One region of the Paenibacillus sp. FSL M8-0142 genome, then DNA from elsewhere that is predicted to be linked to it. Evidence: predicted binding sites of a transcription regulator. Region 1 holds the regulator's gene; each other region holds the start of a gene.
The links. The regulator Rex, encoded in region 1, represses fermentation and respiration genes when NADH is low (regulators of the CRP and FNR family bind a similar motif). The targets are predictions, from matches to a motif close to TTGTGAAATATTTCACAA.
Positions count from the first base shown of each region.

Region 2: ric (iron-sulfur cluster repair di-iron protein) is a predicted target of Rex. The motif match lies at 4,777-4,794, and genes of this name have one in related genera.
Region 3: nadA (quinolinate synthase NadA) is a predicted target of Rex. The motif match lies at 4,968-4,985, and genes of this name have one in related genera.

Region 1 covers NZ_CP152008.1:4,104,340-4,112,012, forward strand. Annotated here, with positions in the region: gene NSQ46_RS18880 (3-hydroxyacyl-CoA dehydrogenase NAD-binding domain-containing protein) at 1-108, opposite strand, end outside; gene NSQ46_RS18885 (AAA family ATPase) at 468-1,970, opposite strand; gene NSQ46_RS18890 (hypothetical protein) at 1,963-2,496, opposite strand; gene NSQ46_RS18895 (DUF5590 domain-containing protein) at 2,760-3,278, opposite strand; gene NSQ46_RS18900 (amidohydrolase) at 3,307-4,605, opposite strand; gene NSQ46_RS18905 (redox-sensing transcriptional repressor Rex) at 4,583-5,245, opposite strand; gene dinG (ATP-dependent DNA helicase DinG) at 5,314-7,673, opposite strand, start outside.
Region 2 covers NZ_CP152008.1:3,804,965-3,812,637, reverse strand. Annotated here, with positions in the region: gene NSQ46_RS17540 (DMT family transporter) at 1-572, shown strand, start outside; gene NSQ46_RS17535 (DUF2512 family protein) at 774-1,124, shown strand; gene NSQ46_RS17530 (DUF3231 family protein) at 1,228-1,734, opposite strand; gene NSQ46_RS17525 (manganese catalase family protein) at 1,918-2,772, shown strand; gene NSQ46_RS17520 (Crp/Fnr family transcriptional regulator) at 3,020-3,541, shown strand; gene hmpA (NO-inducible flavohemoprotein) at 3,505-4,713, opposite strand; gene ric (iron-sulfur cluster repair di-iron protein) at 5,052-5,750, shown strand; gene NSQ46_RS17505 (nitrate reductase subunit alpha) at 6,021-7,673, shown strand, end outside.
Region 3 covers NZ_CP152008.1:58,755-66,427, forward strand. Annotated here, with positions in the region: gene NSQ46_RS00280 (serine/threonine protein kinase) at 1-589, shown strand, start outside; gene tilS (tRNA lysidine(34) synthetase TilS) at 631-2,061, shown strand; gene hpt (hypoxanthine phosphoribosyltransferase) at 2,138-2,677, shown strand; gene ftsH (ATP-dependent zinc metalloprotease FtsH) at 2,778-4,835, shown strand; gene nadA (quinolinate synthase NadA) at 5,058-5,996, shown strand; gene nadB (L-aspartate oxidase) at 6,036-7,652, shown strand; gene nadC (carboxylating nicotinate-nucleotide diphosphorylase) at 7,642-7,673, shown strand, end outside.

The DNA.
Region 1 (7,673 bases):
TGGAGATTTCTCAACGAGCAGCACGTCGAGCCCTTTGGCGGCGAGCATTTCCGCAATGCCCTGCCCCATCGTACCGCCGCCGACAACGCCGATTTTTTTGAAGTACATGGTTTCTACTCCACCCTTTCCTTATCTCTATACAGTATTGTACCCCTATTTGTCGAAAAATGCATTTTTAGAGGTTGTCCAAAAAATCGTCTTTTGATCACGAAGTGATTCAAGAAGAAACTCGGCATCGAATCTTGAATTCAGCCGGGCTTAAGTAGCAGCTTCCGAAGCATGTTTTCTGCGAAAACATTTCAGGTGCTCACGTACCCAGTACGTACGCTCCGCTCCTCAATCCCTAGCTTCTTCCAACCTTCTTGGTGCTGAAAACCCGATTTTTTTGAACATGCATTTTTAGAGCACAAAATATAATAATATCTTAGCATGAGAAAAAAGTAAAAAAAAATAACCAGCATAACAAATTATGCTGGTAAAAGCGCGTTTTCACGAAATTGACAACGAAATTGCTCACCGGACAAAATTTCCTCTTTCATCAGGATGTCAAGCGAATTGTCGAATATCGCCCGATTCCGTTCCAACAGGCCTTTCGTCCGGGACATGAGCTCTTCTAGGATCATATTGTTCTCGCGCATCAATTCCTCGGTCGTAACCATATTCATGTTGATGATGCCAAGCGAGGTTAAACCGGATTTCATCATCGTCTCCACAATGTTAAGCGATTGCTCAAAGTCATTGCTGGAGCCGGTGCTCCGCCCGCCGTAATAGATTTCTTCCGCGGCGGCTCCGCCAAGCGCGATCATAATCTGCTCTTCCAGGAACGATTTCGTATAGAGATACTGCTCCTGCTGCGGATTGTGACGCACATAGCCAAGAGCTTTGCCGCGGGGGCTGAGCGCCACCTGCTTCACGCTGCCGGGGCGTACGAGCTCCGCCATAATGGCATGACCCAGCTCATGGATCGCCACCCGCTTCTTCTCTTCGATATTGGATTCGCGGTCTGACCGCTCACCCATCATGACCTTATCGATGGCCATGGACAGATGGCGCTGGTGAATGAATTGCTCATTCTCTCGCATCGTGTAAATCGCCGCTTCGTTCATGACGCTTTCCAGCTGGGCGCCCGAGAAGCCGTACGCTTCCTCGGCGATTTTCTCAAGGTCCACATCCTCATGCAGCGGTTTGTTGGCCGCATGCAGTCTTAGAATATGGGCTCGTCCCTTCTTATCCGGCAGATCCACCTGAATATGGCGGTCAAATCTTCCCGGACGAAGCAGGGCGCTATCCAGCATCTCCTTGCGGTTCGTGGCGGCGATGACGAGAATACGCGGCGCCTCGGTCGAATAGATCCCATCCATTTCGGTCAGCAGCTGGTTCAGCGTCTGATCATATTCGCGCTGCTGCCCGCCTTCACGCTTCCCACCGATGACGTCGATCTCATCGATAAAGATAATTGCGCTCTGTTTATTCTCCTTCTCGGCCCGGGTGCGGGCATCCTTAAACAAATCCCGGATGCGTCCAGCTCCGACGCCGACGTACATTTCAACGAATTCGCTGCCCGATGCAGCCACGAATACGGAATTGGTGTAATGGGCTGCCGCTCTGGCCATGAGCGTCTTCCCCGTCCCCGGAGGACCGGTGAGAAGAATGCCCTTGAGCGGACGGATTCCGAATTTCTTGATATCTTCATGACGGATCAGAAAATCAAGCGCCTCCCGAAGCTCCTGCTTGGCATTGTCCTGCCCGCCGATCTCCTCAAAGGTCAGCTTCGAGGGGCCCGCTTTCTTGCGTTTGCGTTCATTGCCTGCTCCGACGGCGATCCCGCCTCTCATCTTCGCGATGAACAGCAATCCGCCTACGAGAGCAACCGCGATGATAACCGGCACGATATTCACCCCGATAAAAGCCAGGAATACCAGCAATACCGGGACAAAGCCGATCGCTACTTCTTTCGTCCATTTAGGCATGGCTCCACACCTCCATTGTTCCGGGCTGACGCGGCAGGATGATGAATTTACCAGACTTTCCATCCGACAGGCTGATGTAGACATTGTTGTCGTCGATCGTCGCTTTTGCGCTCAGATTCGGCGTACCGGCGGCCAGCCGATCCAGGGATTTCTGGATGTTGGTGTATTGCTTGTTATCCATTGCCTCAGCAACAGACAGCATCGCCTTTTCCCACCACTCGTCCAACGCCTCCGAGGAGTGGTCCTCGACTTGAATTTTAAGCTCCCGGCTGCCGATCACGGATTTGCCTTCACGCTTGATATGTTGAACCAAGCCCTGCAAATTCGTGTCCGGAGCCAAATCGAGTTTCAAAGATACGGCATCATGTTTAATATCTATATGAGAACTTTTCACGCCTTCATATTGAGAAACAACATCGGCCAGCGGACTCTGGACAGCGAAACGCTGATATAGAAACCATCCGCCGAAGAGCACCAATGCCGAAATGACAACCGTCAGCATGATAGGGACAATGCGTAGTTTCATGAAGTGCCTCCTTCAGTAGTAGTAATTTGTAGATTAGAATAAATCACATTTATATACAGTATCATATGCTATGACTAATAGATCGTTTTCTGTCTAATGAGTACAACAATGAGTATATCACATAATCTATACTTTTTCATGCCTTCCTGTGAAAATATTAAGAACAGTTTTTCCATATTTTTCAGACAGCGCTTACAAACCCAAAACAAAGAGGCTTCCTTGTACAATCGCGTACAAGAAAGCCTCTTTCCTGTATAACTGATTTATTGATTTGGAAGAATAATGTCCTCTCCGATCGCCTGTCCGTCCTGGAAGCGATAGAAGCGATAACCTAATTGGCCCTGATTCTCATATTGGAGCTGCCATGTATACTCGCCTTCATACATGACGGGGAGTAGCCGCTTGATCACAGCACCCGGCATCTCATTGCGAATCTGCTCGCGCATCTGCTCCTCGGACAATCCGCTGCTGAGCAGCACGGCCTGAACCGCATCCTTGCCTTCAACAGGAAGGTTATCATCCGTAAACTTCACCCAGACCATAATCTGCTGCTGGTCCTGATTCGTTCCCGTGATGACCCAATAATTGTTGTTCTCGCCCCATACCGATTTGTAGGTCTTATCCTTCGTCACCAGGCTGCCATGCTGACGAGCGGCTTGCACCGCCAGGCTCTCCTCATTCCACGTGTCCTTCATGACGTAGGAATAGTACAGCTGCACGCATAGCAGCGCCAGCAGCAGCCCGGATATACTAAGCAAAATCCACTTTGTTCTCTTTTTCAAACCGTCTGATCCTCCCCCTTAATCTGACCTAAAGGGTCGAAAGACGCTCGAATGAACGCTGGGCTTCACGGCGGATCCGTTCCTCATCCAGCGTGAGGCAGGAGCCGTGCTTAACCACCTGCTTGCCGTCAACCCATACATGCTCCACATCCTTGGCGGAGGCCGAGTAAATTGAATGCGAAATGTAGTCCGTGCGCGGCAGGAAATGCGCTTGATCGGTATCCAGTGCGATCATGTCCGCCTTCATCCCGACGGCCAATCTGCCTACGTTATCAAGAAATGCCGACCGTGCTCCATACTCGGTTCCCATTCGAAGCGCTTCGGCTGCCGGAATAGCCGTCGGATCGCCGCTGACGCCCTTGTGGATAAGGGCGGCCAGGCGCATTTCTTCGAACATGTCCAGGTTGTTATTGCTCGCTGGTCCATCGGTTCCAAGGGACACTGTCACACCTGCTTTCAACAGCTCGGGAACACGCGCAACACCGCTGGCCAGCTTCAGGTTGCTGCCGGGGTTATGGGATACCGCGACATCATGCTTAGCCAATATTTCAATCTCTTCGTCCGTCAAATGCACCGCATGCGCGACCAGCGTCGGACGCGAGAACACGCCGAGCTTCTCTAGATGGGCCACCGGACGCTGTCCGTAGTCATTCACATTCTGCTGCACTTCGGCTGCCGTTTCGGACATATGGGTATGAATCGGCAGATTCAAATCATGCGCCGCTTGAACGAATTTCTCAATGAAGTCTGGCGGGCAGGTGTAAGGCGCATGCGGCGAAATCATCGTCGTAATCCGGCCCTCCGCCTGACCGTGCCAGTCCTTTGCAAAGGCAATCGCCTCATCCAGCTTCTGCTTCTGTACTTCCGGAGGACACAGCCCGATGACGCCTCTTGTCAGCACTCCCCGCATTCCGGAGTCTTGGACAACCTTGGCGACCTGATCCATATGGTCATACATGTCAACGAAGGTTGTCGTACCGCCCTTCAGCATCTCGAGCACCGAGAGCGAAGTGCCCCAAAATACATCGTCGGCCGTAAACTTCGCTTCCATCGGCCACATTTTCTCCTGCAGCCAAACTTGCAGGGCCAGATCATCGCCAAAACCGCGAAGCAGCGACATGGCTGCATGTCCATGCGTGTTGACCAGCCCTGGAAGGAATAACAGATGCGTTCCGTCCATCACCTGGGTTTCTGCATCGACCTGAGGCTCCTCTTCCCCCAAATACGTGATGCGGTCGTCCTCCACAACCATATACCCGCGGAGAACCGGCTGTCCTTCCTGAAGCACGGCAAATGTTCCGTTCTTAACCATCCACTTCGTTGTCATGCTGCGCATCCTCCTTCCCATTGTCCAAATAGTAAGCCAGACTTTGCAGATCCGTCGTAAAATCCGCGGTGTGAATGCGGATATGAGGCGGCGCCTTCAGAATCGTCGGGGCAAAATTCAAAATCGCCTCGATTCCGGCGTTGATCAGCTGATTGGCTACGTTTTGCGCTTCAAAATCCGGTACCGTAATGATCCCGATTCGAATGCCGTATTCCTGGACCGTCTTGTCCAGCTCTTCCATCGGCTGCACCGTCAAGTTATTGATCTTCAGCCCGATTTTCGGAGGATACGAATCGAAAATCGCCACAATCTTCATATTATCTTTCAGAAACGCGTTGTAATTGGATAGCGCATGTCCGAGATTGCCCGCACCCACCAGCGCTACGTTGATCTTCTGGTCTAGCTTCAAGATTTGGCGGATTTTCTCAATGAGATAGGAGACATCATAACCGATGCCCTTCCGGCCGAAATCCCCGAAATAGGCCAAATCCTTGCGGATTTGGGCCGGGTTCAGGTCGAGCTTCTGCCCAAGCTCCTGTGAGGAGACGGTGGACACCTCCCGCTTATGAAGCTCATTCAAATAGCGCAAATAGACTGGCAATCTGCGGACTACGGCCTCTGAAATTTTATCCGATTTCATGCATGCTCCCCCTATTAATAGGATGATAGTTCATCGCTTCCAATATAAAGCCTTGCTCCCCTTTAGGTTCACTCTTTTTCATTCTCCCTTTCCTCAAGCCACTGCGCAATACGGGGGACGATCCCCTCGGTCGGCATATGCTCCATTTTCGGTCCGGGCAGGGAATACAAGAAGTATTTTCCATAATACGATTCGATTACCCGGGTATCGTAGACGATCACGATTCCCTTATCGTGGGCGGTCCGAACAAGCCGCCCGAAGCCCTGCTTGAAACGGATGACCGCTTGCGGCACCGACAGCTTCATGAACGGGTTCCTCTTCTGCTGCTGCAGCAGCTCGCTCTTCGCCTCGACCAGCGGATGGTTGGGCGGCTGGAACGGCAGCCGGACAATCGCCAGGCAGGTCAGCGCTTCTCCGGGAATGTCAACACCCTCCCAGAAGGAGCTGGTCCCGAGCAGAACCGACGCGCTGCTATCCTGGAACCGGCGTATCAGCTTCGTACGGCTCGTACCATCCATTCCCTGACCAAGCACCGTAATATCGCTGGCAGCCAGCGCTTCCTTCAGCGGCTCGTGCACCTGACGAAGCATCCGGTACGACGTAAACAGGACGAGCATACGACCTTGGGTAGCTATTGCCGCTTCAGAGAGCGACTTCACGAGCGTATCCACAAATACCGCATCCCCCACGGAGCCCTTCACGCTTGGAAAATCCCGCGGAATGACAAGAAGCGCCTGCTCCCTGTAATTGAACGGGGACGGCAGCTGAACCGTGTTCAGATTCCCTGCGTCCGCCGCCTCCTGGAGCCCTAGATTATCGATCATGAATTGAAACGATTTATCGACCGACAGCGTCGCCGATGTCAGAATCACGCTCCGCTTCTTGTCAAAAAACAATTCCTTCAAATGCTTGCTCACATCAACGGGCACGGCATAGAGCTGCAGCGACTTGCTGCGGAAATTGCCGTTGGCCTCCATCCAGTATACGGTGCCTTCGTCATTCAGAGCCATGAAGGACCGCAAATCCTCGCGATGCGCAGCCAGATCCTTAAACAAGCCCGACAGGTCAGTCAGCAGGCTGTCCGCACTGTAATCGTCAAGCTCTTCCTTCATCTCGGCGATCAGCTTGTCTCCCTTGCGAACGACGTCTCCCAGCGTCACGTGAATCTGCTGTTCCAGCTCGGCGAGCGCTCCCCAATCCTTCGGCTTCTTCGCAGGCGAGAGCCGCAGCGTGTATTGCCCGGCATCTCCAGGAGAAGCATCGCCGCGTTCCGGAAGCAGGCCGAACAGCTGGTCGCTGAGTCGGTCCCAAGTTTCTTTCACCGTGATCAGATCAGGATAGATCCGGTCGATGACCGCCGACCATTCCCCGGATTTCTCATGGGGAGAAGCCTGGAGCAGCTGCCGCAGCGCAGGGAGCTGCCCGCTTCGGCTGTCCTTGTATAGACGCGTCAATGTATGAACCACCGTAAAATATTTCATCTGCAGCCCGAGATGCTTGCCGGCCACATCCTCCAAATGATGGGCTTCGTCGATGACGAGCCGCTCGTAGCTCGGAAGCAGCTGGTGGTTCGCTTTTACATCGGTAAACAGCTTGGAATGATTCGTGATGACAACATCCGCAATGCCGGCCTCATGCTTCGCCCGATGGTAGTAGCACTTGCGGAACCACGGGCAGCCTCGTCCAAGGCATGAATCGGAATCGCTGGCGATCGTTTCCCAGAAATCGCCTCCGCGGCCGCCGAGATTCAGCTCCTCATCATCGCCGCTTTCGGTCTGTGTGAGCCATACCAGCATTTGGGCCGCCGTAATGACGTCCTCCTTCGGCGAATGAAAATCTCTCCTATTTATTTTATGTTCAAATTTTCTCAAACACAAATAATGACCTCTTCCCTTAAAGATGGCTGCTTTAAAAGGGAACGGCACTACCTGGGTAAGCAGAGGAATGTCGCGGTCTCGAAGTTGTTCCTGCAGGTTGATCGTATGCGTGCTGACCATCACCTTCTGCTCCTGCTTGACGCTTTGGTAAATGGACGGGAGCAAATATCCGAGCGATTTTCCAGTACCGGTGCCGGCTTCGATCAACAGATGCTTGTCCTCATCAAGCGCCTGCATCACTTCCTGGAACATGATGTCCTGCGCATCCCGGCTCTCATATTGTGGAAGCACTTCCTTCAAACGTCTCCGAACCTCATCCATATACTCATCAAAGCTCATGTTCGCCAGCGGATTGGGCTCCGCTTCATCGCGGACCGGAGCGATGTCCGTCCAATCCTCAACGCCTAATGCGAATTGGCGGTAGTAGGTATGAATGCTGCCATCCTGGACGGCCTGCATCTCGCGCTCCACACGGATGCCGTCAAAGAACCAGGCCAAATCGCTGTCCTCTTCCGCAAACAGATCGCTCAGCCGCTGGATGGTCAGCAGAG
Region 2 (7,673 bases), 300 kb from region 1:
GAATTATTCTGATTCAGGGGCTGTTCTCGCAAGATTATCCCTTTACCGTACAGCACTTAATCGGAAATGTGCTGGTGCTCTGCGCGGCTTCTAGTGAATCGGTATTCAATATCCTGTCGCGTATGAGCTCGACAAAAAATGACGGACGATCACAACAACCGGTGGATCCGGTTGTGCAAACGACGCTGGTATCTGCGATAGCGTTCCTTCTTTGTCTTATACCGGCGGGGTTTGAACACCCGCTTCGGTCCCTTGCAGGGATCGCATGGGAGGAGTGGCTAGCGCTGATCTGGTACGGTCCCTTTGTGACGGCACTTGCCTTTGTGTTATGGTATGCGGGAATCCGCCGATGCGATGCTTCCACGGCGGCGGCATTTTCTGGAATGATGCCGTTTACCGCCCTGGTGCTGTCCGTGGTCTTGCTGGGTCAGCGGGCAGGAGTGGAGCAATGGGCCGGAGGGCTGCTGGTGGCGGGTGGCATGGTGCTGATCGGCGTGAACCAGAAACGAATAGGAGGTGAACGTAACATTGGCAAATCCGGACTGAATCTAAATACGGCTAAAAGAACTTAACAGTAGCAAACAACGGAGCGGGGAGAGAGGGTTATTTAATCGATAGCTTGTATTTTCCCTGTATCCCCGATTTCAACGATGAAAATAAAACGACAGGGCATGCACACGGTTCCATTAGAGATCATTCTTGCTGTTTGATTGCGCTGAAACGGGTTATAAATGTAACAATTGGATAACCTAACTTCAGAAGGAGTGATAATTATGGAAAAGCTGTTGGTTAAGCTGCTGGTTCACGGCGTCATGATCACGGGCTTGCTGCTCGCTCTTTCAAACGCCACGCTGATTGCGGCCCTGATCACCGCGCTGGGCATAGGCATTGTTGCTTATCTGCTCGGGGATCTTCTAATTCTGCCAAGGACGAATAACATGGTAGCGACCATCGCGGATGCAGGCTTGGTATTCGTCATGCTGTGGATCATTGCCGATGCCGCCAATTGGACGCTAAGCTTCCCGGAGATACTGCTGCTTACGGTTTTGGCAGGAGGCTTTGAGTATTTGTTCCATATGTGGCTCCTGCGGGATCATACCCCGGTTCGAAGACAGCGCGCTTAAGCCTTGTTGGAAGCCGCATTAAACGACCGTCCATCGATCAAAAGGAAGAGACTCAGCTTGGCTTTGATCCTGCTGAGTCTCTTTGCTATTCGTGCGGCTGCTGCTATTCAGGCCTCTTCGCTTGGAGCGGCGGAGGAATAAGCCAGCCCTTCTCCTTGTTCATGCGAAGAATCCGAAGGCCGAGGGCCGCTTTGGTTGTATGGTATTTCGCAAACAAAGCGCCGATATCTTCCCGGATGCTCATTCCCATCACTTTGCTGCAAGAAGCGAGTCCTAGCGCATTCTCGGCAGCGATTTTGGCGGCGATTTCCGGATCGGTGAACCGGGCGCCCATCGGGATTTCCTCGAGCTTGGCAGGAGGCCGTTCAGCCAGCGCCGGGGCTGGCGTAATGCCGTTGTCGGTCAGCAATTCGTCGCATTCCTTCATTTCAAGTCTCGCTTGGTCGAGCAGGTCCTCAAGGATCTTCTTCAGCTCCTTGTCTCCTGCATGATACATATACGCCTCATAGCAAGAGATGGTGCCCTTGGCCATCATGGACGTTTCCCATACGCTGAAGATTTCGCCGTAATGCATAGGCTCATCTTTCGGATTGCCGCTTAAAATACCCAATATGATTCGCTCCTTTATATTTATTGAACATCGTCATTATGTACAGGAACCATGTATTTCATGCTGCAACTTCTTGGGCGTGCACAGCAGGTAATTATTACATAATCCCCAGCGTGCATGAAACTTGTCCCTGGGAATGAAACTGAAGGCATCAATACAATCCAGGAAAGCGGAGGCATCGCCATGTATTTCTACAAAGAAGACCTGATCAATTTGATCGTGCCGGATCAACCCGATCCCGCTGCCGCAAAGGTGCTGCAGGAAACGCTTGGCGGACGGTTCGGCGAGATGCGCACGATGATGCAGTTCTTTTTCCAGAGCAATAACTTCCGGGGACTGGACACCCAGTTTCGGGATTTGATACGAGGCGTGTTTTTGGAGGAAATCAGCCACGTCGAGCTCGTCCAGCATACGATCAACCAGCTGTTGACGGGAGCCGGCGCTGATGGCGCGGGCAATGCCGGAATCGATGAAGCTCCGCTGGATGAGGCGGTCAAGCACGCGAACCCGCATCACTTTATTATGGGAGCTCAAAGCTCGCTGCCGGTCGATGCGGCAGGCAATCCTTGGATGGGCAATTATGTGTACGACCACGGCAATCTGGTGGCGAATCTGCTCGATAATCTCGTGCTGGAATCAACGGGAGTTTTGCAAAAATCAAGAATCTATGAGATGAGTACGAACAAAACGTTCCGGGAAACGCTGGCCTTCCTGATCGTTCGCGACAACGCCCATCAGAACGCGTTTGCCAAGGCGCTGGAGACGCTTGGCGTCGAGTGGGGCAAGCTGTTCCCTGTACCGAATTACGATATCAATAAGTATCCGGAGTGTAAAAAATATGTGGATATGGGCTTCCATAATGCCCAATTCAATTTTCGGCTGGATAACACGCGGATCGGTGAAATTTTCAGCGGCCAGACGCCAAGCCGAAACGGCGGCAGTCTCCAAGTCATTCCGCCGCCGGAAGGCTTCCCGGTACCGAACTTGCCTGAGCTCCCTAACGAGCATAGCCCCGGAACACGCGATCTGAATGCCTAACTTCGCGTTTCGCAAACAAAACTGCCTTTTGGTTCAAGGCGGTTTTGTTGCGTGAATGTACCACAGTACCAAGCAGCAGGGAGATCATGGAATCTTTATTAAACGGTAACAGCCCGGTTCCTCAGGAAAACCAGAGAAACCGGGCTGTTACCATTACATCTTCGCCTACAAATAAGGCCTTCTTGATCATATCATGACGCTTACGCTATGATTAGAGACAGTGTCATGATTGAGGAGGTACCTGTTTATGATCCTTCATAAAGGAGAAACCTTATTTCGGCAAGGCGAATCCGGCCCGCTGTTTCATGTGAAGAGCGGCATGCTCAAAATCGAGCGTGTACACCAGGACGGCAATGCTTTGCTAGTGAATTTGATTGTCCCCGGGGAAACGATTCCGCATCATTCATTAATTACGCCCAAGCCCTATTTCGGAACCGCGGTTGCATTAGTGACAAGCGAGATTCAAGTTTACCGTCCGGATGAATGGTATGGTTCCTTGGAGCAGGACCCGGTACGATATCGTTCCATAGCGCTTCAGCTGCAGGATAAGCTGCGAATGATGCAGGAGCGGATTGATCAATTAAGCGAAATCGAGCCCATTGAGCGATTACACAAGCTTCAGCGGTGGTTCGAGCAGTATATCTCACCTGCGCGTCTTACGGATGTCCTGACCCAAGTGGAAATCGGACAGCTGATCGGGCTGCGACGGGAAACGGTCAACCGGCTGCTCCGTCAGGAAAGGCTTGCAGCAGGACCAAAGAACTCGTAATGGATCCGGTCGGAAGGAATATCCATTGCCAGAAGCGCGTCGTTGATCGTCTTCATGAACGGGATCGGACCGCAGAAATAATAGACTGCCGATGACCCGGGTACGGTATCTTTTAACCATGCCAGGTCGATCAATCCGCTCTTATGGTATCCGCCATCCTCTGCGCCCGGGTTGCTGTAGCACCACCGGTAAGAAATATTCGGATTCATTTCCGCGAGCTCCTCGACATGCTGCTTCATTGCATGGACATTGGCATTTCGTGCTGCGTGGATAAACATCACCTTACGCCCCGGTTGTGCTTCAACAGCGGTGTTCAGCATGCTGATCATCGGAGTGAGCCCAACACCGCCGCTGATGAGGACGAGCGGAGACGAATTCTCCAGGTTCAATGTGAAATCGCCGGCAGGAGCCGAAAGCTCCACGATCCCGTTCTCTTCAACGGACTGATGGAGATAATTCGATACTTTCCCTTCCGGAGTATCAATGCCTTCGGCCTCCCGTTTTACTGAAATCCGGTAGTATGGCTTGCCAGGCGCATCAGACAAACTGTACTGGCGGTTCAAGGTATAAGTTTCGCCGGGTATTTGCAGCCTGATGCTGACATATTGTCCAGGCTCAAAAGCGGCCAGCGGGCCTCCGTCCGCCGGAACGAGATAGAAGGACGTAATAACTTCGCTCTCCCGTACTTTTCGCTCGACCCGGAACGGTTTGAAGCCGCTCCACCCCCCGACCTGCGTCTCCGATTGCTTATACATCTCATCTTCAACTGAAATGAATGCATCCGCAATGACGCCGTATGCTTCCTCCCACGCCTGCAAAATTTCTTCGGTTGCTGCATCTCCAAGCACCTCTTTAATTGCTCCTAGCAGATGCTCCCCGACAATAGGATAATGCTCCGGTTTGACGCCAAGACTCCGGTGTTTATGCGCGATTTGCTTAACGGCAGGCAGGATAGCCTCCAAACGGTCGATGTGCAGTGCCGCTGCATACACCGTGTTTGCAAGGGCGGTTTGCTGGCGGCCTCGCTGCTGGTTGGCATGGTTGAAAATATTCAACAGCTCCGGATGCGCTTTGAACATATTCCGATAGAAGGTGGAAGTGATGGTAACGCCATGTTGTTCCAGGACAGGAACCGTTGATTTGATGGTTGCGATCGTTTTTTCGCTTAGCATAAAGCTGCGCCTCGCTTTCATAAAGTGGATGATATCATTATAGATAACCCGTTTCGCATGGTATTGTGATTTGAATCACATAAAATCGCAACAATTTGTGACTTTAAAATTTGAACAGGAACATTTACAGGTACATTTTAAAGAAGGTTTGCCGTTTCCTTTAGGGCTCCATACAGGGTTTGAATGGGTGCTTCTGCTTCGGGGCCTGCCGTTCACAATTTGTCCCCAATCCGTATGATTGCAATCACTGAGGCGGAAATAAAGGGCTGTCTATACTTGAGGCGTGAGAAACGGCCAGTTGCTAAGCTATGGCCACAAATGACAGGAGGTTGTTTTCTATGAGCACCATTACGCTTCATACCCATGTCTCGGATATCGTTTCCTCCGTGCCTCAGACGGCTGATTTATTCCGTTCGCTTCGCATCGATTTTTGCTGCGGCGGCCAGATTCCCTTGGAGAATGCGGCCGCACAGCGGCAGCTGGATCCCGAAGCTGTCCTGAATCAGGTCAAGCTGCTGCAGGACAAATTTGAGAAATACCAGGAGAGTCGTCCGGCCTCCCTGGGCGCTCTTGAGCTCATCGAGCACATTCAGCATAAGCATCATGCATTCTTGCGTGATGAATTGCCGGCTCTGACCCCATATGTTACTAAGCTTGCCCGTGTCCACGGAGAACGGCATCCTGAGCTTTTGCGGGTTCAAGAGCTGTTCACGCAGCTCAAGAAGGAACTGCTGGAGCACACGCAGGATGAAGATCAGAATGTCTTCCCGCTTATGGTCCGGGTCATCACCGAATCCGAGACGGATGCTGGACCGCAATTGCTGCACCTGATAACCGGGCTTGAGGAGGAGCACTCCAGTGCAGGCGGCATATTGCAGGAGCTTCGAGAGGTCACCAATGATTGGGAGCTGCCGGATGATGCATGCGGCACATACAGACTTGTCTACCAACGCCTTGCGGGTCTTGAGAAAGACACCTATGAGCATATCCATTTGGAGAACAACGTTCTGTTCCAAGAGATTCGCACGCTCCTATAGCAATGCCCATCCTGTTATTATAGATACCCATTCAAGAGCCTTTGCCCGCCGGGCAGGGGTTCTTTTTGCATCTGCATCTTCCCAAGATGGGGACCCCAGTGCGTGCCTGAAAAAAGGCTGCCGCCAGCATGACGAGGGATTTCCCCTGCGAATATAGGAGTTTCCCTAGTAGGATGCCTCCAGCGATACCTGCATAATGAATGCATACGAATGGACGATACATGGATTCCCCAACCATGGTCATTCAAGCAGAAGGAGTTGACGCGTCCTATGATACGCAAATCGGGACTGAAATTCTTCAAAAGAGTGGAGAGCTACTCGGACAATTGGTCCGTCCTGGAAGAGAAAAGCCGGGAATGGGAGGATATGTACCGCAAGCGCTGGTCGCACGATAAGGTCGTTCGGACGACCCACGGCGTAAACTGTACCGGCTCCTGCAGCTGGAAGGTGTTCGTGAAGAACGGAATCATTACCTGGGAGAACCAGCAGATCGATTATCCGTCATGCGGTCCGGATATGCCGGAATTTGAGCCGCGAGGCTGTCCGCGTGGAGCCTCATTCTCATGGTATGAGTACAGTCCGCTTCGAATTAAATACCCTTATATCCGAGGTAAGCTTTGGCGGATGTGGAGCAAGGCTTTGGAGTTGCACGAGGATCCGGTTGCGGCTTGGGCCAGCATTGTGGAGGACCCGGATCAAGCCAAGGCTTACAAGCAGGCTCGAGGAAAAGGAGGGCATGTGCGCGTAACTTGGCCGGATGCAACAAAGCTCATCTCCGCACAGCTGATCTATACAATTCGTAAATACGGCCCCGACCGGATTGCCGGATTTACCCCGATTCCGGCGATGTCAATGATCAGTTATGCGTCAGGAGCCCGGTTTATTTCCTTGCTGGGCGGAGAAATGCTCAGCTTTTATGATTGGTATGCAGATCTTCCGCCCGCCTCGCCGCAAATCTGGGGGGAGCAGACCGACGTTCCGGAGTCCAGCGATTGGTACAATGCCGGCTACCTCATCATGTGGGGCTCCAATGTGCCGTTGACCCGGACGCCGGATGCACACTTTATGACCGAGGTGCGTTACAAGGGAACCAAGGTCGTGTCCGTGGCTCCGGATTACGCGGAGAATGTGAAATTCGCCGATAACTGGCTCGCACCGAATCCTGGAACGGACGCAGCTCTTGCCCAGGCAATGACGCATGTTATCTTAAACGAATATTATCGGGAGCGCGCGGAGCCGATGTTCCTGAATTATGCGAAGCAGTATACCGACATGCCGTTCTTGATCATGCTCGATGCGCATGGAGACAGCTTGAAAGCCGGACGTTTCTTGCGGGCAAGCGATCTGGGAGACGCCTCGCCGAATGCCGAGTGGAAGCCGGTTATTCTGGACGCGGAAACGGGTGAAATCATCGTCCCGAACGGCACGATTGGCCAGCGCTGGGAGCAGGGAGAGAAATGGAATTTAATGCTGGAGCGGGAAGACGGGACACGAATCGAACCGGCTCTTTCGATGGAAGGTCATAATGCGGATTGGCATATCATTTGTTTTCCCTATTTCGATTCCAGCGGCAGCGGGATATTCGAACGGATGATTCCTGCAAGGACGGTGCGTTTGGCCGATGGAACAACATGTCTCGCGACGACTGTCTATGACTTGATGCTCAGCCAGTATGGAATCCGGCGGGTCGGGAGCGAGCTCGAGGCGGCAAATTACGAGGATGCAAGCTCGTATTATACGCCGGCATGGCAGGAGGCGATCACCGGTGTAAAAGCCTCGGTCGTCATTCAGATCGCCCGCGAATTCGCCCAGAACGCGCTGGATACCGGCGGCCGGTCCATGATTATCATGGGGGCCGGGATCAACCATTGGTTCAACAGCGACACGATATATCGCTCCATCTTGAATCTGGTGATCCTTACG
Region 3 (7,673 bases), 2.7 Mb from region 1:
CGCCCGCGGCACGGAGTGGCTCGCCTTGATCGGGCTGAAGCTGCTCGAGAAGCTCTCGGTCCTGCATGCTTCCGGCTATGCATTCGGTGATTTGAAGCCGGATAACGTGATGGTGTCGGCCTACGGAAGGGTAGAGCTGATCGATTACGGAGGCGTCAGTCGGTTTGGCCGGAGCGTGAAGCAGTTCACGGAATGGTATGACCGGGGATATTGGAATGCCGGAAGCCGGACCGGCGACGGCTCCTACGATCTGTTCTCGTTTGCCGTGATGTGTATAGGGCTGCTGGATGAAAAGGCTCTGCGTGAAGCGTCCTGCCAGCTTCCCCAGACACGGAGCGTTTCGGATCTGCAGCAGCTGATGCGAAGAAATCCTGTATTTAAGCCTTATGCCGCCTGGCTAAACAAGGCGCTCGCAGGTGATTTCGCGGATTCACGGGAAGCGCTGAACGAATGGAAGCGCCGGATCTATGAAGCCTCGGAGCGTCATGTCCGGCAAATCCCGGTCCGCACGCCGAGGTGGCTGAAGAATGCATTCGGCATATCGGCAGCTGTTTTGGCCTGCGCCATCTATCTCTTCCTCCGCTCTTAATGCCCGTTGCCGTGTCACGGATTCATAAAGGGGACTTAGAAGTGAAACAGGATTATCTGCACTGGATCGTTTCGGACGTGCGGCGCGCTGCCGCTGAATTTGGGCTGTGGTCGGAAGGGGACTGCATCGTGGTCGCCGTATCCGGCGGACCCGATTCCGTTGCTCTCCTGCATGTGCTGCACGAAATTTCGACCAAGCATACGCCGCTTAAGCTGGTATGTGCCCATGTCCATCATGGCTTTCGCGCAGAATCGGATGCGGAAGCGGAGTTCGTGCGCGAATTGGCGGAATCCCTCGGTCTTCCGCTGGAAATTGCGTTCGCTGATATTCCCTCATATATGGAAGAGAGCGGAAAGGGCGGGCAGGAGGCAGCCAGGGAGAAGCGCTATGAATTTCTCCTCCAAACGGCTCGGACATACGATGCCCGATCGGTGGCTCTTGCGCATCATGCCGACGATCAGGCCGAGACGGTCATGATGAAGCTTCTGCGCGGCAGCGGCTTGTCGGGCTTGTCCGGTATGCGATGGAAGCGCACCGAAAAAAATGTGGAACTCATCCGCCCCTTCCTTCGTATAAACAAGGCGGACATTTTGGAGCTGTGCCGCCGCTGCGGCTTTTCATATGCCATTGACTACACCAACCTGCAGACGAAATACCGCCGCAACGCGATTCGCCTGGAGGTATTGCCGTTTCTGGAACAATACAATGGGCAGCTTTCATCCTCCCTGAATCAATTAGCGGAAATTGTGCAGTATGAGGATGACTACATGGATCAGGAAGCGGAGCGGGCGTATCGTCAGTTGGTGCAGGAGAACAATGGGAGGCTCGCCATCGACGCGCCTTCCTTTTTGGCCTTACATGTCGCTTTACAACGGCGTTTGATTAAACTAATATTAACTTATCTGCCCTCTGAACAGGAAATCACCGATTTTGTCAAGATCGAATCGGTACGCCAAGGCATCTTGAACAATCAGCGGAGCAGTTGGCGTCTTTCACTGGGGGGCGGCATTACCTGTATCCGCGAGTACGGTCGAATAACATTTTGGCCGGAGCCTCCGTCCGAACAGGGACAGTACATATATACGCTCGATTCTCCCGAGGACCGGCGTGTGCCTATTCCGGAAATCGGAAAGCTGCTGACGCTGTCGATCAGGACAGACGGCAGCGCACGGTCTGGGGCAGCCCGCTCTGCCAGCGCGGTGGAGTTCGATGCCGACGAGCTTCGATTTCCTTTAACCGTGCGTAACAGACAGCCGGGAGACAAGATGAAGGTTATGGGATTAAACGGAAGCAAAAAGGTGAAAGATATTCTCATTGATGAGAAAATTCCACCGTCTGTCCGTTCCCGGATTCCGATCGTTTGCGACAGTGCCGGCAACATTGTATGGATTCCGGATGTACGACGTTCCTCTCATGCTGCTCCAGGGCGGCATACCGTGCGGATTCTCCGTATGGAGTTTACGGAGCTTTAAGGTTTCAGGCAAGCATAGACCCTAAGCATGGCCCGTTTCACGCTTTCATATGTATAAACTAGGAGGTCCATTGAAGTTGCAGAACGACATTCAGGAAATACTGATCACAGAAGAAGAAATCCATGCGAAAATTAAGGAACTCGGTTCAAAACTCAGCGCCGAATACGAAGGACGCAATCCGCTCGTTATTTGCGTTCTTAAAGGTGCGTTTATTTTTATGGCAGACTTGGTTAAATCCATTACAGTACCTCTGGAGCTGGATTTCATGGCCGTTTCCAGTTACGGGGCATCCACCAAGTCATCGGGTGTGGTCAAGATCATTAAAGATCTCGATGCATCCGTTGAAGGCAGGGATGTTCTGATCGTGGAGGATATTATTGACAGCGGTCTTACGCTGAGCCATTTGATCGAGCTGCTCAAGAGCCGCAAGGCCAACTCGGTTCGCGTCGTTACTTTGTTCGACAAGCCTGCCCGCCGAACGGTGGATTTGCAGGCCGATTACACCGGGTTCGTACTGCCTGACGCCTTCGTTGTCGGCTACGGGCTTGATTATGCCGAGCATTACCGGAACCTCCCCTACATCGGGATTCTGAAGCCGGAAATCTACAGCAGTTAAACCGCGCCATATGGGCTGCTGCCACGGATCTTGGCCCTTTGTTGAGAAGGCCAGACAGGCTGTGGTAAAATATCTTATGTGTCTTGAGAGGAGGTAGGGGATGAGTCGGTTCATCCGGAATTCTGGTTTTTATTTGATTCTATTTTTGGTCGTGGTGGGCATAGTACAATTCGTCACTAACGGTGGCGAACAGGCCGAAGCCCCTAGTTATAATCAGCTGCGGCAGGAAGTTAAAGATAACAAGATAAAGGAAATGACGGTTCAATTCGACGGCTACGCGTATCTGGTGACTGGTAAGTATAGGGAAGTCACCGACGAGAAGAAGTCGGAGAATTTCTCGACCTACATTCCGGCTACTGATGCGGCGATGCAGGAATTGACCGCAGCCAGCGAGAGCAACGATGTAAAGCTGACCGTGGTGCCGATGGAAGGCCAAAGCATTTGGCTGACACTGCTTTCATCCTTTATTCCGCTCGTGATCATGTTCGTTCTGTTCTTCTTCCTGTTCAATCAAGCTCAGGGCGGCGGCGGCAAAGTGATGAACTTTGGCAAGAGCAAAGCCCGCTTATATAATGAAGAGAAGAAACGCGTTACGTTTGAAGACGTAGCCGGTGCTGACGAGGAGAAGCAGGAGCTCGTTGAGGTTGTCGACTTCCTGAAGGATCCGCGCAAATTCAACACCGTCGGCGCCCGCATTCCGAAGGGTGTGCTGCTTGTCGGTCCTCCGGGAACCGGTAAGACGCTCCTGGCTCGTGCGGTTGCCGGTGAAGCAGGCGTTCCGTTCTTCAGTATTTCCGGTTCCGACTTCGTGGAAATGTTCGTCGGTGTCGGTGCTTCGCGTGTACGCGATTTGTTCGAGAACGCGAAGAAGAATGCGCCATGTATTATCTTCATTGACGAGATTGATGCTGTGGGCCGTCAACGCGGCGCCGGCCTTGGTGGCGGACATGACGAGCGAGAGCAAACGCTCAACCAATTGCTCGTAGAGATGGACGGTTTCGGAGCGAATGAAGGCATCATTATCGTCGCTGCAACGAACCGCCCGGATATTCTGGACCCGGCGCTGCTGCGTCCGGGACGTTTTGACCGTCAGATTACCGTGGATCGTCCGGATGTTAAGGGACGTGAAGCTGTACTGAAGGTGCATGCACGCAATAAACCGCTGACGAAGGATGTCAAACTCGACATTATCGCGAAGCGTACGACTGGTTTTACAGGCGCGGACCTGGAGAACCTTCTGAACGAGGCGGCTTTGCTTGCCGCACGTCGTAACCGTAAAGATATATCGATGACGGAAGTCGACGAGGCAATCGACCGCGTGATCGTCGGTACCGAGAAGCGCAGCCGCGTGATCAGCGACCGCGAGAAGCGCATCGTTGCTTATCACGAAGCCGGTCATACGATTGTCGGTTACTTCTTGGAGCATGCGGATACCGTGCATAAGGTAACGATTATTCCTCGCGGCCGCGCCGGCGGATACGTCATCATGATGCCGAAGGAAGACCGCATGCTCGTGACGAAGCAGGAATTGCTTGACCGCGTAACCGGGTTGCTCGGCGGACGCGTGGCGGAAGAGCTGTTCATCGGAGAAATCGGAACCGGGGCATACAGCGACTTCCAGCAGGCAACCAGCATTATCCGCAGCATGATTGTGGAATACGGTATGAGCGAGAAGCTCGGTCCGATGCAGTTCGGCACATCCCAAGGACAAGTGTTCCTTGGCCGGGATATCGGGCACGAGCAGAACTACAGTGACCAAATCGCTTACGAGATCGATCAGGAAATGCAGCGGTTTATCACCGAATGCTACGAGAAGTGTAAAGAGCTTCTGTCCAAGCATGCCAAAGAGGTTCATTTGATTGCGAATACGCTCCTGGAGAAAGAAACGCTGGAGCTTGAGCAGATTAAGAATCTCATTGAGACTGGAACAGTCGAAGGCAACGGCGGTGGCGAAGGATCCGGCTCTTCCGAGAATGGCGAGCCAACGATCGACAACATCGGTGATGTCCGCGTCCGTATTCAAGGGAAGGAAGAAGGCCAGCAGCCGACTTCTACGGAAGAGATTCCGAACAACCCGATGGATTCGAATCTGGATCGTAAGGATTCAGAGCGTAAAGATCCTCCTGGCGGATCGGATAATGATAGCAGTCTAACGTAAATTCGCTGAAATACTCGTATTTGGAATAAAAATGAAGAACCGGAGAACGATCATTCGTTTTCCGGTTCTTTTTGTGCTTCTTATCACATTGACAGGGATTAGAGGTCCGTGTACATTAGTTGTTAAATAAGGATGCGCATCCTTTCACAAAGGTTGCGAACGTCCTTCAAACATGGTCATCAAGCGGCTAATGCCGGATAACATAAGGGGAGAGGGTCGATCATGGAAGCTTTGGCACTGGAGCGCAAGGCAGAGCAGAACCGCGTGCTGCGTGAACGGTTAATGGAGTTGAAGAAGGAACGCAACGCCATCATTTTGGCGCATTATTATCAACGGGATGAAATTCAGGAGGTCGCCGATTTCCGGGGAGATTCCTTTTTGCTGGCTCAGAAGGCGGCCCAGACGGATGCCGAGACGATCGTCTTTTGCGGCGTGCATTTTATGGGAGAAAGCGCAAAGATATTGGCGCCGAATAAAACGGTGCTTATTCCTGACGAGCGCGCAGGCTGTCCGATGGCCGATATGGTAAACGTTGACGGGCTGCGCAAGCTGAAGGCCCAGCATCCGAATGCCAAAGTGGTCACTTATATCAATTCATCGGCCGAGATCAAGGCGGAGACCGATATTTGCTGTACATCCTCGAATGCGGTCAAGGTCATTCAGTCGGTCGATTCCGATGAAATCATTTGGGTCCCTGACAAAAACCTGGGGCATTACGTCCAGCAGCACACCGACAAGAAGCTGATCATCTGGGAAGGGTACTGCAATACGCATGATATGTTAACCGTGAAAGATGTGGTGGAGATGAAGGCGAAATATCCGAACGCCGAGTTCGTCGTGCATCCGGAATGCCGGCCGGAGGTTGTCGCTATGGGCGACTTCGTAGGCAGCACCACCGCCATTCTGGAATACTGCAAAAACTCGCCGGCCCAGGAATTTATCGTAGGAACCGAAGACGGAACCGGCTATCAGCTCCGTTTGGACAGTCCGAATAAATCCTTCCATTTTGCGACCAAATTCCTCGTATGTCCGAATATGAAAGTGAATAATCTCAAAAAGCTGGTCAAAGCTCTGGAGACGATGAAGCCGCAGATTTACGTACCTCCTGTCGTTGCAGAGAAAGCCAGAACTTCCCTAGAGCGCATGTTACAAGTTAAGTAGCATGCGCTACTCTTTCGCGAGAAGACAGGTGAGACGAGCGTGATACCGCAGTATTTGATCGATTTTGACCTAAAGGACCTGCCGGTAAAGAAGACGGATGTGATCGTCATCGGCTCCGGCATCGCCGGATTATATACCGCCATTCTGGCAAGTGAGCATCATAAGGTGCTGTTGATTACGAAGAAATCGCTGCTCGAGAGCAATACGCGCTATGCGCAAGGCGGCATCGCAGCCGTGACGGCGGAGGACGATTCACCGGCCTATCATCGGCAGGATACGCTGCTTGCAGGGGCCGGGTTATGCTCCTCGGCGGCGGTGGATGTGCTGGTTAACGAAGGACCGGCCGGTGTCCAGGAATTAATCCGTCTCGGGACGATGTTTGACGTCGAGAACGGGGAGCTCGCTCTAACGAAGGAAGGAGCCCATAGCCACCGCCGAATTCTCCATGCGAATGGGGATGCTACCGGCTATGAAATCGTACGCGCCCTTTCCATTCAAGTCGAAATGCTTCACAATATAGAGGTGTGGGATGATCATTTTGTCATCGATCTGGTTACCGATCAAGGCGAATGCCATGGAGCGATTGTCCAGTTGCCGGACGGGAAGCGGATCTTCGTGCGGGGCCAAGCAACGATTATGTGCTCCGGCGGTGCCGGTCAGCTGTACCGGTACACGACCAATCCCGAAGTTGCGACCGCCGATGGAGTCGCGATGGCCTATCGGGCGGGCGCCCAGATTCGGGACATGGAGTTTATTCAGTTCCACCCAACGGCGCTGAGTTATCCGGGAGCACCGCGGTTTCTGGTATCGGAAGCGGTGCGCGGAGAAGGCGCCGTGCTCCGGAATATTAAAGGCGAGCGCTTCATGCACAAATACCATGAGCTGCTGGAGCTGGCGCCCCGGGATATTGTCGCCCGGGCGATTGTGAGCGAGATGGAGGAGACGGGCTCCACGTTCGTCTACTTGGACATTACCCATGAATCCCCGGAGATGGTCAAACACCGGTTCCCAACGATTTACGAAACCTGCATGCGGTATGGTCTTGATCTGACCTCCGATTGGATTCCGGTCTCCCCCGCTGCGCATTATATGATGGGGGGCATCAAGACCAATCTGTACGGGGAGAGCAGCGTGAAGCGTCTGTTCGCCTGCGGAGAAGTGTCCTCGACCGGCGTTCATGGCGCGAATCGCTTGGCCAGCAACTCGCTGTCCGAAGCGGTTGTATACGGAAGCCGCATTGTTGAACGGATCCGGCAGCTTCCGAAACGGACGGAGCGATCCCTTCATGTATCCTTCGGGCTTGGGCGCAAGGATGCGCCTTCCCAGGCTATGGTCGAAAAGCGGCTGAAGCTTCAGAAAGTGATGGTCCGGTATGCCGGTCTTCGCCGTAACCGGGACACCCTATTACGGGCGGCCGAAGAGCTTGGCCGGCAGCTTCCCTTGTTTCAAGCGGTATTGACCAAACGCGAGGAGTACGAATTTGCCAATATGCTTACGGCCTCACTGCTGGTCGTTCAAGGCGCGCTGTGCCGTGAAGAGAGCCGGGGGGCCCATTACCGCGAGGATTTTCCGGAACGAAATGATGATGCATGGAAGAAGCATATCGTGCACACCCGGGATCAAGATAGGACGGAGGAAATAAGCGATGATGTTTAACGGTTACCATGACGGCCTGCT